Regions from separate parts of the Escherichia sp. B1147 genome, predicted to be linked through region 2. Evidence: riboswitches for the same ligand, from Rfam matches in the RefSeq annotation. Region 2 holds a riboswitch; each other region holds the start of a gene.

Region 1 (5,281 bases), on a different contig from region 2:
TTTTAAGCCATAATTCCCAACAGCGCCGAAGCACTTGCCTTACCGCTCAACAGCTCATCGGTTTTCCCCTGCCAGGCGATGCGTCCGTCGGCGACCACCACCGAGCGCGTGGCAATCCTTGCCGCATCTTCCACACTGTGCGACACCATCAATAGCGTCATTTTTTGCTGCTGGCAGCTCGTGCTCACCAGCGTCAGCATCTCCTGGCGTAGCGCCGGATCGAGCGCGGAGAACGGTTCATCGAGCAATAAAATCGGCTGTTCGCGTACCAGACAACGCGCTAACGCCACTCGCTGACGCTGACCGCCAGAAAGCTCGCCCGGCAACCGTGCCATTAAATTATCAATCCCCATCTGACGGGCGATAGCGTGCATTTTCTCTTGCTGTACCGCGTTCAGCTTCAAGCCCGGATTAAGCCCCAGCCCGATGTTTTGCGCGACCGTCAGGTGACTGAACAGGTTGTTCTCCTGAAACAGCATCGATACCGGACGGTGTGATGGCGGCATAGTTGTGTGATCTACGCCGTCGATAGTCAGCGAACCGCTGGCTGGCGTCAGAAAACCGGCGATCAAATTCAGCAGAGTACTTTTACCTGCGCCGCTTGGTCCGAGGATCGCCACCTGCTCGCCGCGTTCCACCGTTAAGCTAAAACGCATCGGCAAATGGTGATAAAGCCAGGTGATATCAGTCAGTTTTAACATTTCGCACCGGTAGTTTTTCAATCACGGTAAAGAGCAGAAAACAGAGCAGCAGCAGAATTAACGCGGTAACCGCGCCGTCCTGGCTGCGGTAAGAGCCAATTTGCTGGTAGAGATAAAACGGCAAAGTGCGGAAGTCATCATTACCGAACAATGCCACCACGCCAAAATCACCAATCGACAGCACACAGGCAAAGGCCAGCGCCTGCGCCAGCGGGCGTTTCAGCGCGCGCAGTTCCACCACTTTTAGGCGCGACCATCCTTCAATACCCAGTGACTGACACAACATGCTGTAGCGGGCGGTAATATCGCGCATCGGATTTTCCAGCACCTTCAGCGCATAAGGGATCGCCATTAACGCATTGGTGAAAATCACAATGCCGTCAGCAGATTGTGGCAGGCCAATAGTGTTGTTGAGCAGTAAAAAGAAGCCCGTTGCCAGCACAATGCCCGGCATAGCGAGGATCAACATGCCGCTCATTTCCAGCGTCTGACCCGCCAGCATTTTTTGCCGCGCCCGCAGTTCGCGACTGCTCCATAGCAGCATCATGGTCAGCACCACGCACAATACGCCTGCCGCCAGTGCAATACGCAACGAGGTCCACAGCGCCTGCCACAGCACGGGTTGCGCCAGCACTTCCGGCAATTGGCGATTTACACCATCGACAATCACCGCCAGTAACGGCGGCAGCAACAACAGCAGCGCAAGTACGATCAACACAGTGTCGCAAATGCGACTATGCAGACGATCGTCCGGGTCGCGCCAGCCTTGCAGCAACGTGGTGCCGGGCGCAATGGCCTTACTTAATCGCTGACTCAGCAGCACCAGCCCAAGGCAGCACACCATCTGGATCAATGCCAGCATCGCCGCGCGGGCGGGATCGTAGTCGTAACTCAGCGCCTGATAGATTGCCAGTTCGATAGTGGTCGCCTGTGGACCGCCCCCCAGCGACAGCACGGTGGCGAAGCTGGCGAAACAGAGCATAAAGATAAGCGCAGCAACCGGCGGGATTTGTCGCCGTAACCACGGCCATTCAACGAAGCGGAAAAAATGCCAGCCGCGCATCCCAAGCTGGGCGGCAAGTTGACGTTGTTCGCCGGGAATGTTTTCCAGTGCCTGAAGTAATAAACGGCTCGCCATCGGCAGATTAAAAAATACGTGCGCCAGCAAAATGCCTTGCAGGCCGTAGGGCGAAAAGGTCCACTCCAGACCAAGCGATTGCCAGAGCGATGCCAGCCAGCCATGGCGGCCATAGACGCTAAGAATGCCGAAAACGGCAACCAGCACCGGGAGGATCAAGGTCATTGCGCACAGACGCAACATCGCCAGGCGTCCAGGAAAGCGCCTGCGATAGAGGGCGCGGGCAAGGAATATCGCCGGTACGACAGATAGCAGCGCCGAGAGAAACGCCTGCCAGAAGGAGAAGCGCACCACATGCCACAGGTAGCTATCCTGCCAGATGGCCGACCAGTCACCCTGCGGCGCGTTCCACCACAGGGCGAGAAAGGCCGCCAGCGCAACCGCCACCACCAGCGTGGCGGCGCTTACACCTGGAATTAACCAGCCGGGAATTAACGGGTGACGGCGCGTTGCCATTCGCTAATCCATGTCTGACGTTGTGCCGCCACTTCGGCGGGCGTGAACTCCAGCGTGGTGGCCGGTTTGGTCAGTTGTTCAAATCCGGCAGGTAGCGCGACGTTTGCCACCGGATACATCCAGTTGCCGGTTGGGATCGCATTCTGGAAAGCCGGAGAAACCATAAACTGAAGGAATTTTTGCGCCAGCTCCGGCTGCTTGCTGGCAGCGGTGCGGGCGGCAACTTCCACTTGCAGATAGTGGCCTTCGCTAAAGTTCGCGGCGGCGTAGTTATCTTTTTTCTCTTCGAGAATGTGATAAGCCGGAGAAGTGGTGTAGCTCAATACCAGATCGCTTTCGCCTTTTAAAAACAGGCCGTAGGCTTCGCTCCAGCCTTTGGTGACTGTGACGGTTTTCTTCGCCAGCTTCTGCCAGGCTTGTGGGGCGTCATCGCCATAGACTTTTTGCATCCACAGCAGCAGACCCAGGCCCGGCGTACTGGTGCGTGGATCCTGATAAATCACCCGCCAGTTCTGATCGCTCTCAACCAGTTCTTTCAGGCTTTGCGGCGGATTTTTCAGTTTGTTCTTGTCATAGACGAAGGCGAAGTAGCCGTAATCAAATGGTACGAAAGTGTCATTATTCCAGCCGCCGGGAACGTTAACGGCATCCGCTGGCACGCCACTTTTGGCGAACAGTCCGGTTTTGCTGGCTGCATCTAACAAATTGTTATCCAGCCCCAGCACCACATCAGCTTTGCTGTTTTTGCCTTCCATCCGCAGACGGTTGAGCAGTGAGACGCCATCTTCCAGCGCCACCAGTTTCAGTTCGCAATTACAGTCGGCTTCAAAGGCTTTTTTGACTACCGGACCTGGCCCCCAGTCGGCAGCGAAGGAGTCGTAGGTATAAACAGTCAGAACGGGTTTAGCGAAAACGGGCGCTGTGCACAGCAACAGCAGGGGAAGACATTTTTTTAACACTTTGCACCTCAAAAAAGAGTGGCAAAGGACTTGAGAAGGAGCCTCAAATCCCTTCGCCGGCGTTATCCGGATCAGGTTCGACGGGTATTTTCTCAGCGCACGCGTCTGCGTGGCACCCCGTTGAGAACGGCGTTAGTGTAGTGATTTTGTTATCAACCAGCAATCATGGATCCGGCGGCGCAAACCACGCTGATTTAAAATCGAACCAGCCGAGGGTATTCATACGCAGGCCGCGCATACTGCGTTGCCCCTGAATGATCAACCAGTGATGGATAAGCGGCACCATCGCTTTGCTGGTGACCAACTGTTGGCACCAGTTCGCCAGATTCATCTCACCATTACGCCAGCGGGCGGCGTCGGCTTGCCAGTCGAGAGGAATACAGTGTTGCAGCAGCGGCACTTCGCACAAGTGCGCGAACAGTGAAAAATCCAGCGGCAGCGTAAAGTTGGCGCTGTTAAGCCAGATGTCGCTTTCGAACTCACCTTCGTGCCACTGATCGTAGCTGATCTCTTTGATTTCCAGCGTAACCTGATGACTCGCCAGAATCTGCTGCATGATCCCGGCAATGACCCGATGTTCAATATGATCCTGATAAAATGTCAGGGTGAGATGTTCCAGCCCGGCAGGCTTTTCGCAATGCGTGGGGCGGGCATGGTGCCAGCGGGGGAGCAGCCCATAGGCCGGAAACCACAGTTGCTGGTACTGTTCCTCGGCGAAATAAACCAGATTGGTCGGCGAAAGCACATAGCTTATCCAGTCTCTGACTTGCTGATTCGCCCCGCGATGAGTCCGACTGTCGAACAGTAAATAATAGCAGCCTTCCTCCAGGCGACTTTCAATCTCTTTTTCCTCGCCCTGTGGTCCTTTCAGCATCAGCCCTCCGGCTGGCTCGTCGGCAATTTCCGGCAAGACCCAGACGTTAACTTCGTCGATTAGCGCCCGATAACCGAAGAAATCGTCGAATGCCTGAATTTTCAGTTGATTGCTGCTGTTACGCATTACCGCATATGGACCGGTGCCGATGGGATGGCTGGCAAAGTTACTGATGGTTTCCCATTCACGTGGCAGGATCATCGCCGGAACTTGCCCCAGCAATAACGGCAACCAGCGGTCCGGCTGCGTGAGATGGATATCCAGCGTCCAGGGCGTCGGCGACACAATTTCAGCAATGTGGGAATAGAGCGGCAGCGTATTGATCCGTTTCAATGAGGCGATCACATCGTCCATTTCAAGTTCACGGCCATGATGAAAATGGACCCCTGGGCGCAAAAAGAAGCGCCAGTGGAGTGGGGAAATTTGCTGCCAGTGGTGGGCTATATCTGCCTCCAGTTCCCCATTTTCCTCATTTACGCGCGTGAGCGAACTGAAGATTTGCCGGGCGATATGGGTTTCAGAACGGCGCAATGCGCTGCCGGGTAGCAGGTTGCGCAACGGACGATAGTAGAGGACACGCAGGATGTGCCGACCCTGGCGGAAGCTGCGTCCCAGATGAGAAATCAGCATTTGCCGCACGGCAGTTTTGTCACCGACTAGCTGCACCAACTGGTCAATGCGATCCTGCTCCAGCAGGTCTTCCGCCCGTTGTTGCTGAAGCGCCAGCCCGGTGTAGAGGAATGTCAGACGCGAGCGTTTACCGCGCCCGACTTCCGCTTCCCATGTTAACCAGCCGCGATCCTGCATGGTGTTGAGCAGGGTGCGCATATGACGGCGGGAGCAGCTCAATAACTCTGCCAGTTCGTTGAGCGTCGTGTCCTGCGATCTACCCTCGCAGCATTGCCACAGGCGGATGAACTGTTGTTGCAGACGACCAGAAGGCATAAAAGGGGAACTCCTGCGCAAAAGTCAGCAATTTAATTTTCCCTATATTAAGTCAATAATTCTTAACGATGAAGCAAGGAGGTGTCCCATGCGTCAGTTTTATCAGCACTATTTTACCGCGACAGCGACGTTGTGCTGGTTGCGTTGGTTAAGCGTTCCACAACGATTAATCATGCTTGAAGAGCTGATGCAGTGGGAGGGGAGTGAT
Region 2 (5,281 bases):
CTTCTACCGCCAGACGGAACGCCCTCGCCATATTGACGGGATCGTCCGCGACGGCAATCGCCGTATTGACCAACACGGCGTCGGCGCCCATTTCCAGCGCCTGCGCGGCATGGCTGGGAACGCCGATGCCAGCATCAACGACCACCGGAACCGTAGCTTGCTGGATAATAATCTCCAGCATGGCACGGGTTTCCAGCCCCTGATTCGAGCCAATCGGTGCGCCGAGCGGCATCACCGCGGCACAGCCCACTTCTTCCAGACGTTTGCACAATACCGGATCGGCACCGCAGTAAGGCAGCACGACGAATCCCTGTTGCACCAGTGTTTCTGCGGCGTTCAATGTTTCGATGGGATCGGGCAACAGCCAGCGTGCGTCCGGGTGAATCTCTAATTTCAGCCAGTGTGTGCCTAACGCTTCGCGCGCCAGATGAGCGGCGAAGATAGCTTCTTCCGCTGTTTTCGCCCCGGAAGTATTCGGCAACAGTGTTACACCCGCCGCGATAAGCGGGGCGAGGATATCGTCATTGTGTTGGCGCAAGTCGACGCGTTTCATCGCCAGCGTCACCAGCTGGCTGCCGGAAGCACGGATCGCCTCCACCATCAGTTGTGAAGAGGCGAATTTCCCGGTACCGGTAAAAAGATGTGAATCAAACGTTTTGTCCGCAATACGTAACATCTCAACCCCCTGCAATAACCTGAAAAAGCAGGATCTGGTCGCCATCCTGCACGATATGTTGCGCCCATTGCTCGCGTGGAACGATTTGCTGATTAATCGCCAGTGCTGCGCCCGCTTGTTGTTGACCGAGTTGCTCCAGCAGTTCGTGAACAGTTTGTCCGGCGGCGCATTGCATCGGTTGATCGTTAAACAGGATCTGCATTGCATCCTCCACATACCGGGCATTCTGTGGCGCGGCGCAACGCCAGGCTGCGCCACTGGCTCGATTTACCGTCGAACAGCCGGAGTTCTCCCGCAGGCGTCTCTATACCGCTCAATAACTTAATTGCTTCCAGTGCCTGCAACGTCCCCATGACGCCGACCACCGGGCCAACCACGCCAGCCGTGCGGCAGTTGCGTTCTGGCTCCTGGTTATCTGGCCACAGGCAGCGATAACAGCCCTGCTCCCAGGGCGGTGTCAGCACCATCAACTGACCGCCAAATCCGACTGCGCTGGCGGTGATAAGCGGCGTGTTGAGCGCCACGCAGGCGGCATTAATCTCCTGGCGAGTCGCCATATTGTCGGTACAGTCGAGCACCACATCAGCCCGTGCTACTGCATCTTTTAACGCCTCACCCGTTAACCGTTGTTGTAGTGCCGTCAGTTGAATGTCGGGATTCAACTGTGTCAGTCGCTGTTGGCTGACCTGCGATTTCGGGCGATCGATATCTTCAGTGGTAAAGAGGATTTGTCGTTGCAGATTACTTAAATGCACATCGTCGTCATCTGCCAGTACCAGCGTCCCGACGCCAGCGCCCGCCAGGTACAGCGCAGCGGGCGTACCCAGCCCGCCAAGACCGATAATCAGCACCTGGCTGTCGAGCAGTTTTTGCTGCCCTTCAATGGCAATATCATCGAGCAGAATTTGGCGGCTATAACGCATAAAATCACGGTCATTCATCGCCAACTCCTGCTATTTCCAGCAACTGTGCCGTTGCCGCACGCCAGTCTGCTGCCTGGGTAATGGCGCTGACGACGGCGATACTGCCGACACCCGTCGCCATCACTGCAGGCGCGCGCGCCAGATTGATACCGCCAATCGCCACGGTGGGATAATCCGCCAGACGCTCAATGTGCCGCGCCAGCTGTTCCAGCCCCTGCGGTGCAGAAGGCATCTGTTTGGTTTGCGTCTGGAACACATGTCCCAGCGCGATATAAGAAGGACGTGCTGCCAGTGCGACGTCGATCTCCATATCATCATGGGTCGAAACGCCCAGTCGCAGACCTGCCGCGTGGATGGCGTGGAGATCGGTGGCTTGCAAATCTTCCTGCCCCAAATGGACGCCATACGCCTGATGCTTAATCGCCAACCGCCAGTAATCGTTGATAAACAGCCGCGCGTTATAGCGGCGGCCCAGCGCAATTGCCGCCACGACATCGGCTTCCACCTCTTCATCGCGCTGATCTTTGATGCGTAGCTGGAGAGTACGCACGCCTGCATCCAGCAGGCGTTCGATCCACTGTACGCTGTCCACTACCGGGTACAGTCCTAAACGAAAAGGTACGGGAGGAAAATCAGGCTGATACATCACGCTTCCTCCTTACGCAGGTAGATTTCCCCGCCTCTGGCGCGGAAGTTCTCTGACATATCCGCCATTCCCACTTCAATGGTTTGCGCGGCGGCGTAATCACGTACTTCCTGGCTGATTTTCATCGAGCAGAATTTCGGCCCACACATGGAGCAAAAATGGGCGACTTTGCCGGATTCTTGCGGCAGGGTTTCATCGTGATAAGCGCGGGCGGTAAACGGGTCGAGGGCCAGATTAAACTGGTCTTCCCAGCGAAATTCGAAGCGGGCTTTCGACATGGCGTTATCGCGAATTTGCGCACCCGGATGCCCTTTCGCCAGGTCGGCGGCGTGGGCAGCAATCTTATAGGTGATAAGCCCCTGCTTAACATCTTCTTTATTAGGCAGACCCAGATGCTCTTTTGGCGTTACGTAACAAAGCATCGCGCAGCCAAACCAGCCAATCATCGCCGCGCCAATCCCTGACGTGAAGTGGTCATAGCCCGGCGCAATGTCGGTGGTCAGCGGCCCGAGGGTATAGAACGGCGCTTCATGGCAGCGCTCTAACTCCTCGGTCATATTGCGGCGGATCATCTGCATCGGCACATGCCCCGGGCCTTCAATCATCACCTGCACGTCATATTCCCAGGCGATTTTGGTCAGTTCGCCCAGCGTATGCAGCTCGGCAAACTGCGCTTCATCGTTGGCGTCCTGAATAGAACCGGGACGCAGGCCGTCGCCCAATGACAGCGAAACGTCATAAGCGGCACAGATTTCACAAATTTCGCGGAAGTGTTGATAGAGGAAATTTTCCTGATGGTGGGAGAGGCACCATTTCGCCATAATCGAACCGCCGCGCGACACAATACCGGTCAGACGTTTGGCGGTCATCGGCACGTAGCGCAGCAGCACGCCCGCATGGATAGTGAAGTAATCCACTCCCTGCTCGGCCTGTTCCAGCAGTGTGTCGCGGAACGTTTCCCAGGTAAGATCTTCAGCGATCCCGTTAACTTTCTCCAGCGCCTGGTAGATCGGCACAGTACCGATCGGCACCGGGCTGTTACGCAAAATCCACTCGCGGGTTTCGTGAATATAGCGACCGGTGGAGAGATCCATCACCGTATCCGCTCCCCAGCGCGTGGACCACACCAGTTTTTCCACTTCTTCTTCGATGGAAGAGGTGACCGCCGAGTTGCCGATATTGGCGTTAACTTTTACCAGGAAGTTGCGACCAATGATCATCGGCTCCGATTCCGGATGATTGATATTAGCAGGGATAATGGCACGTCCGGCAGCGACTTCATCACGGACAAATTCCGCGGTGATATTTTCCGGCAGGCGAGCACCAAAGCTCATTCCAGGATGCTGGTGGCGCAAAACTTCGCTACGAATGCGCTCGCGTCCCATATTCTCGCGAATGGCGATGAATTCCATCTCCGGTGTGATGATGCCCTGACGGGCGTAGTGCAACTGCGTGACGCGGCGGCCTGCTTTGGCGCGTTTTGGCGTTAATACGCCGCTAAAACGCAGCTCGTCGAGGCCATCATCTGCCAGCCGCGCTTTGCTGTAATCGGAACTGCGCACGGTGAGTTCTTCGGTATCGCCGCGCGCCTCGATCCACGGCTGACGCAGCTTTGCCAGCCCTTGCTGCACGTTAATGGCGATCTGCGGATCGCCATACGGGCCGGAGGTGTCGTAGACCGGAATCGCTTCGTTTTCTTCGTACTGCGGCTGTTCTTTGCTGCCGCCAATTAGCGTCGGGTTAAGCTGGATCTCACGCATTGGCACACGCACGCCGGGATGTGTGCCGGTGATGTAAATGCGTTTTGAGTTGGGAAAGGCGGTGCCTTCCAGGGTGTCGATAAAATGTTGGGCCTGGGCGCGCTGTTCGCGGCGGGTCAGTTTTGTTGCAGACATAGCTCATTCCAAAAGTTAAGGACGTGGCTTGTCAGACGACGGATGAAGCAAGAGACGATCGCCGCAAAGGCGATGCGATAGCAGATTAACTCTTGTTCCCTTCGCAGGTATTAGCCTGATCAGGTTCCGCGGATCCCGAATGAACGGTCTCAGCCAGTTAAGGCACTCCGACAAGAAATTAGCCCCGCAAACGGGGCATTGAATGTAAATTACGCGTTAACAGCGCAGAACTCAAGCAGGATGTTTGACGCGAGCGGCGTCAAGCACCAGCAGAATCAGCTTATCTTCCAGTACGAAGCGTGCTTCCAGCGCCTCGCCGATGTCAGATAAAACCTGTTGAAACTCAAGGTAATTATCATGATCGATGGCGGTTTCCAGGCTGGAATCATAGTAATCCATAATCTGTTGCGTGTTGGCTTCCAGCTGCGGCCAAATCTTCGCGGCATGAGCGAGTTGCCCGTTGCCTTCTAGTTTATGAAGAATGCGTTCATAAATACTGAAATGTCCAGCAGACAGGTAGTCGACCAGACTCTGGCAAAAATCATCAAGGGCTTTTTCATTCAGCCTCATGTACGATTCTTTGCCAGGCTTAATGCCAACCAGATTGTAGTAAGCCACGAGCAGATGCTTACGTACATGTAGCCAGCGATCAACCAGTTTGTTACTTCCTCTGACGTGCTCCGTCAGGTTATCGAGCTGGTTAAGCATGATTGACTCCGCAAGTTTGTATTCAAAAACTGCTCAGTGAGAAATGTAAAAACCATGTTAAACATGCCAGTGATGCAAAGGTAGTGCAAGAGCTATGGATCGTATAATTGAAAAATTAGATCACGGCTGGTGGGTAGTCAGTCATGAACAAAAATTATGGTTGCCGAAGGGAGAATTACCATACGGCGAAGCGGCAAATTTCGATCTTGTGGGTCAGCGCGCACTGCATATAGGCGAATGGCAGGGAGAACCTGTTTGGCTAGTGCAACAGCAGCGTCGTCACGATATGGGATCGGTACGTCAGGTGATTGATCTGGATGTTGGGCTGTTTCAACTGGCTGGGCGCGGTGTGCAACTGGCGGAGTTTTACCGCTCACATAAATATTGCGGCTACTGCGGCCATGAGATGTATCCGAGCAAAACCGAATGGGCA
Region 3 (5,281 bases), on a different contig from region 2:
CAAGACCAGTAAGTGGCTAATAATAAAAAATAATAAGGTGTCTGCATTTCCCCCTCTCTCCGAGGGGGCTTTTTTTAGCGATGATAAAAAATCTCACCATCGTAGGCTTTAATGATTTTCCCGTCGGTATCGTTGATCAGCACATATGCACCGCCCATATAGGTCCAGTGGGTTCCGGCGTCAGGGGCGGGCAGATTACGCAACTGCCACTGCTTAATGTTGTACTCATCGGTACGGTACATTTCTGGTACGGTGTCACCTGGTTTGAAATGCTTGAAGTCAGCAATGAAACTGCTTAACTCATACTTTGAAATTCCCGAGGCATTGGTCGAACCCGCGGTGGCTGGTGCGGCCCATGCTGCGCTGGTTACCAGCAAAAGCGCACCCAGCAACATCTTATTTTTTATGGTCATATACTCTCCACTTTGGGGATCAGTAAAATCAGTCGCATATCTTTCCTGCCATACAATATAACCGACAAGAGATATTTTGTTAGTGATCCCATGATTTCGTAAAAAGTGTAAATGAAAGGATGCAGCAAAAGCATCCTCATTGAACGAGAAGTCAGCGGAATAAGTTGATTTAAGAATCATCCTGGGCTAAAGGGATAGCGAAGCCCAGGTAATTGTTTTATCTCATAATACCCATAAAGCCATGCACTCCCATATACAACCCGACTAAGCCAATTAACAGACTGGAGAAATAGGGGGCGCGTTTAGCGACAGTGTTAAATCCGCGCCAGCGTTTTGCAACCTGTTGAACACTGATTGCCGCCCCAACGCCTACGGTGACCAGCGTTAACGCCAGGCCAATGCTGAAACTGACGACCAGTGTTGCGCCCAGTGTCAGGGCTTTCAACTGAATGCAAATCAATAGCACGGTAATTGCCGCTGGGCAGGGGATCAGTCCACCTGTTAAACCAAACAATAAAATTTGCCAGTTGGTCACTTCTCTGCCATCGAAGCGGCGTTTAATGTCATTGGCATGGGCTCGTGCATGGGCATCCTGATACTCTTCGCTGTCGCTATGTTCATGATGGTGGTGATGTTCGTGGTCGTGATGATGTTCATGATCATGCCCGTGCATATTCTCAAGCCAGCTTCGTTCGCCGCGCCAGGTGCGCCAGAACATCCAGAACGCGGTGCCAATAATGATCACCGCGGAAATCAGCTGGAGCCACGGTTCCGCTGACTGCGCAGTAAAGCGTTTGCTTATCACCATCCCACCAAAAGCAATCAACCAGACTACCACGGTATGCGATATGGTTGCCGCCAGTCCAAGCATCACCGCCTGTTTGATGGTGCCTTTAATGGCGATAATAAACGCCGCCATCATCGTTTTTGAGTGTCCTGGCTCCAGACCATGTAGCGCACCAAGTAAGATGGCGCTGGGGATGAAAAACCAGGCGTTTCCTTGCTGAAGAAGAGTGGTAAATTCGGTCATGATAATAATTCTTAGTATTAAGTCGGCGGCCTGATTCTACTCCCCCCCAGTACATGATACTACCCCCCAGTAGATTAGTAGTGCTATGATTTTCCATGATCTTGTTAACCAGGTGTTACCATGTCTCATACCATTCGCGATAAACAGAAACTGAAAGCACGCGCCAGTAAGATTCAGGGACAGGTCGTCGCGCTCAAGAAAATGCTCGACGAGCCGCACGAATGCGCTGCCGTTCTACAACAGATTGCCGCTATCCGTGGTGCGGTAAACGGTTTGATGCGGGAAGTGATTAAAGGTCATCTGACGGAACACATAGTTCACCAGGGGGATGAGCTAAAGCGTGAAGAAGACCTGGATGTTGTTCTTAAGGTGCTGGATTCTTATATCAAATAATTTCACAACATTATTGTAATACCGCCGTTTTTCCTCGTTTACAACGTGTGCGCGGGACATTACCATCCTCATCTGCGATTCATCATCGCAACTAAACGACTCGGGGTGCCCTTCTGCGTGAAGGCTGAGAAATACCCGTATCACCTGATCTGGATAATGCCAGCGTAGGGAAGTCACAGGCCGCCAGGTCATTGCTTCTTCACGTTATGGCAGGAGCAAACTATGCAAATCGACCTGCTGAGTCCGGCGCAACCTGCGCACGCGTTACACCTTTTTCACCAACATTCCCCCCTTGTGCATTGCATGACCAATGATGTGGTGCAAACCTTTACTGCCAATACCTTGCTGGCGCTCGGTGCATCGCCAGCGATGGTTATCGAAACCGAAGAGGCCAGTCAATTTTCGGCCATCGCCAGTGCTTTGCTGATTAACGTTGGCACACTGACGCAGCCACGCGCACGGGCGATGCGTGCCGCCGTTGAACATGCAAAACACTCCCAAACGCCCTGGACGCTTGATCCGGTCGCGGTTGGTGCGCTCGATTATCGTCGCCGTTTTTGTCATGAACTTTTATCTTTTAAACCGGCAGCGATACGCGGTAATGCATCGGAAATCATGGCATTAGCGGGCATTTCCAATGGTGGCCGTGGTGTGGATACCACTGACGCCACAGTAAGCGCATTGCCTGCTGCGCAAACTCTGGCTCTGGAAACTGGCGCAGTCGTCGTGGTCACTGGCGAGGTGGATTATATTACCGATGGTCGTCGCACCGTTGGTATTCACGGCGGCGATCCGTTAATGACCAAAGTGGTAGGAACTGGCTGTGCATTATCGGCGGTTGTTGCTGCCTGTTGTGCATTACCTGGCGATACGCTGGAAAACGTCGCATCTGGCTGTCACTGGATGAAACAAGCCGGAGAGCGCGCAGTCGCCAGAAGCGAGGGGCCGGGCAGTTTTGTTCCACATTTCCTTGATGCGCTCTGGCAATTGACGCAGGAGGTACTGGCATGAAACGGATTAACGCTCTGACGATTGCCGGTACTGATCCGAGTGGTGGTGCAGGAATTCAGGCCGATCTTAAAACCTTCTCGGCGCTAGGTGCGTACGGTTGCTCGGTAATCACCGCGCTGGTGGCGCAAAATACCCGTGGCGTACAGTCGGTGTATCGCATTGAGCCTGATTTTGTCGCTGCACAACTTGATTCGGTGTTCAGCGATGTACGAATCGACACCACCAAAATCGGCATGCTGGCGGAAACCGATATCGTTGAAGCGGTGGCAGAACGGCTGCAACGTTACCAGATCCAAAACGTGGTACTGGATACCGTCATGCAGGCAAAAAGCGGCGACCCGCTACTTTCACCTTCGGCGGTTGCCACGCTGCGCAGTCGATTATTGCCACGGGTTTCATTAATAACGCCAAACTTGCCCGAAGCTGCCGCCTTGCTCGACGCGCCACATGCGCATAACGAACAGGAAATGCGGGAGCAGGGGCGAGCACTGTTGGCGATGGGCTGCGGTGCAGTGCTGATGAAAGGCGGTCATCTGGATGATGAGCAAAGCCCGGATTGGCTGTTTACTCGCGACGGCGAACAGCGGTTTACCGCGCCGCGCATTATGACCAAAAACACCCATGGCACGGGTTGTACGCTCTCTGCGGCGCTGGCGGCATTGCGTCTGCGCCATACAAACTGGGGCGACACCGTTCAGGAAGCAAAAAGCTGGCTTTCAGCGGCGTTAGCGCAGGCAGACACGCTGGAAGTCGGTCACGGGATTGGTCCGGTTCACCACTTTCACGCGTGGTGGTGAGCACCGTACTATAGCTGCTTTGGCATTTTTCAGCTTTTTCGCGCTGAAATTCAGGGATGAAACCAATGCAGCTAAGAATCGCCAGTCGAAAAAAATTCACCGCTTTGCTATGCACTCTGGGGCTAATTTCCATTGTTGCGATTCATCCTGGCCAGACGGTGAATTTTTTCTATTCGACAGCAATTCAGATTAAAGACTACATCTACTTTTATGGCTATCGTCCGGTCAAATCTTTTGCTATTCGCATTCCTGCCAATTACACCATTCACGGTATTGATGTTTCACGCTGGCAGGCGCGGATCGACTGGCAGCGTGTCGCAAAAATGCGCGACAACGGTATCCGCTTACAGTTTGCTTTTATTAAGGCGACGGAAGGCGAAAACCTGGTGGACCCCTATTTTTCGCGTAACTGGCGTCAAAGCCGTCAAAATGGCCTGCTGCGTGGCGCGTATCATTATTTTTCTCCGTCGGTATCCGCCACCGATCAGGCGCAATTATTTCTGCAAACGGTGGATTTCTCTCAAGGCGATCTCCCCGCGGTACTGGACGTAGAAGAACGGGGAAAATTATCGGCGAAGGAATTACGCAAGCGGGTAAGTCAGTGGCTAAAAATGGTCGAAAAAAGCACGGGAAAAAAGCCGATTATTTACTCCGGAGCCGTTTTTTATCACACGAATCTGGCGGGCTATTTCAATGAATATCCGTGGTGGGTGGCTCACTATTATCAACGTCGTCCGGACAATGACGGCATGGCCTGGCGTTTCTGGCAGCATTCCGACCGTGGACAGGTAGATGGCATTAATGGCCCGGTGGATTTTAATGTGTTTAATGGCACAGCGGAGGAGTTGCAGGCTTTCGTTGATGGCATTAAAGAAACGCCTTAAATAACCAGCAGTGATATACTCCTACCAGATTCCCCGGCAGGAAAAAGACAAATGGAACAAGCGCATACCCAGCTTATCGCCCAACTGAACGAACGTATTTTAGCGGCGGACAACACGCCGCTTTATATTAAGTTTGCGGAAACGGTAAAAAATGCCGTACGCAGCGGAGTGCTGGAGCATGGCAATATTTTACCCGGCGAGCGCGATTTAAGTCAGTTAACCGGCGTTTCGCGTATTACGGTGCGCAAAGCGATGCAGACGCTGGAAGAAGAGGGCGTGGTGACGCGTTCGCGTGGCTACGGTACGCAGATCAACAACATCTTCGAATACTCGCTGAAAGAAGCGCGAGGTTTTTCTCAGCAGGTGGTGTTGCGCGGTAAAAAGCCCGATACGCTATGGGTTAACAAGCGAGTGGTAAAGTGCCCTGAAGAGGTGGCACAGCAACTGGCGGTTGAAGCGGGAAGTGATGTCTTCTTGCTTAAGCGTATTCGTTATGTGGATGAAGAAGCGGTATCGATTGAGGAGTCGTGGGTTCCTGCTCATTTAATTCATGATGTTGATGCCATCGGTATTTCTCTTTATGACTACTTCCGCAGTCAGCATATTTTTCCAAAGTGTACCCGTTCCCGCGTTAGCGCCCGAATGCCGGATGCCGAGTTTCAGTCACATATTCAGTTAGATAGCAAAATACCGGTGCTGGTGATCAAGCAAGTAGCGCTTGACCAACAGCAACGGCCTATTGAATACAGCATC

What was found. Region 2 has a riboswitch for thiamine pyrophosphate ahead of thiC (phosphomethylpyrimidine synthase ThiC). Riboswitches for the same ligand answer to the same signal wherever they lie in the genome.
Region 1: another riboswitch for thiamine pyrophosphate. It lies ahead of thiB (thiamine ABC transporter substrate binding subunit); the one in region 2 lies ahead of thiC (phosphomethylpyrimidine synthase ThiC).
Region 3: another riboswitch for thiamine pyrophosphate. It lies ahead of thiM (hydroxyethylthiazole kinase); the one in region 2 lies ahead of thiC (phosphomethylpyrimidine synthase ThiC).

The regions. Positions count from the first base shown of each region.
Region 1 covers NZ_LFHY01000002.1:147,937-153,217, reverse strand. Annotated here, with positions in the region: gene thiQ (thiamine ABC transporter ATP-binding protein ThiQ) at 3-701, opposite strand; gene thiP (thiamine/thiamine pyrophosphate ABC transporter permease ThiP) at 685-2,295, opposite strand; gene thiB (thiamine ABC transporter substrate binding subunit) at 2,271-3,254, opposite strand; TPP riboswitch at 3,285-3,384, opposite strand; gene sgrR (DNA-binding transcriptional regulator SgrR) at 3,418-5,073, opposite strand; gene sgrT (glucose uptake inhibitor SgrT) at 5,162-5,281, shown strand, end outside.
Region 2 covers NZ_LFHY01000023.1:20,401-25,681, forward strand. Annotated here, with positions in the region: gene thiG (thiazole synthase) at 1-676, opposite strand, end outside; gene thiS (sulfur carrier protein ThiS) at 678-878, opposite strand; gene thiF (thiazole biosynthesis adenylyltransferase ThiF) at 862-1,617, opposite strand; gene thiE (thiamine phosphate synthase) at 1,610-2,245, opposite strand; gene thiC (phosphomethylpyrimidine synthase ThiC) at 2,245-4,140, opposite strand; TPP riboswitch at 4,220-4,320, opposite strand; gene A9180_RS20890 (Rsd/AlgQ family anti-sigma factor) at 4,372-4,848, opposite strand; gene nudC (NAD(+) diphosphatase) at 4,943-5,281, shown strand, end outside.
Region 3 covers NZ_LFHY01000005.1:491,698-496,978, forward strand. Annotated here, with positions in the region: gene rcnB (Ni(II)/Co(II) efflux transporter accessory subunit RcnB) at 75-413, opposite strand; gene rcnA (nickel/cobalt efflux protein RcnA) at 631-1,443, opposite strand; gene rcnR (Ni(II)/Co(II)-binding transcriptional repressor RcnR) at 1,564-1,836, shown strand; TPP riboswitch at 1,928-2,024, shown strand; gene thiM (hydroxyethylthiazole kinase) at 2,059-2,847, shown strand; gene thiD (bifunctional hydroxymethylpyrimidine kinase/phosphomethylpyrimidine kinase) at 2,844-3,644, shown strand; gene A9180_RS05455 (glycoside hydrolase family 25 protein) at 3,710-4,528, shown strand; gene A9180_RS05460 (GntR family transcriptional regulator) at 4,580-5,281, shown strand, end outside.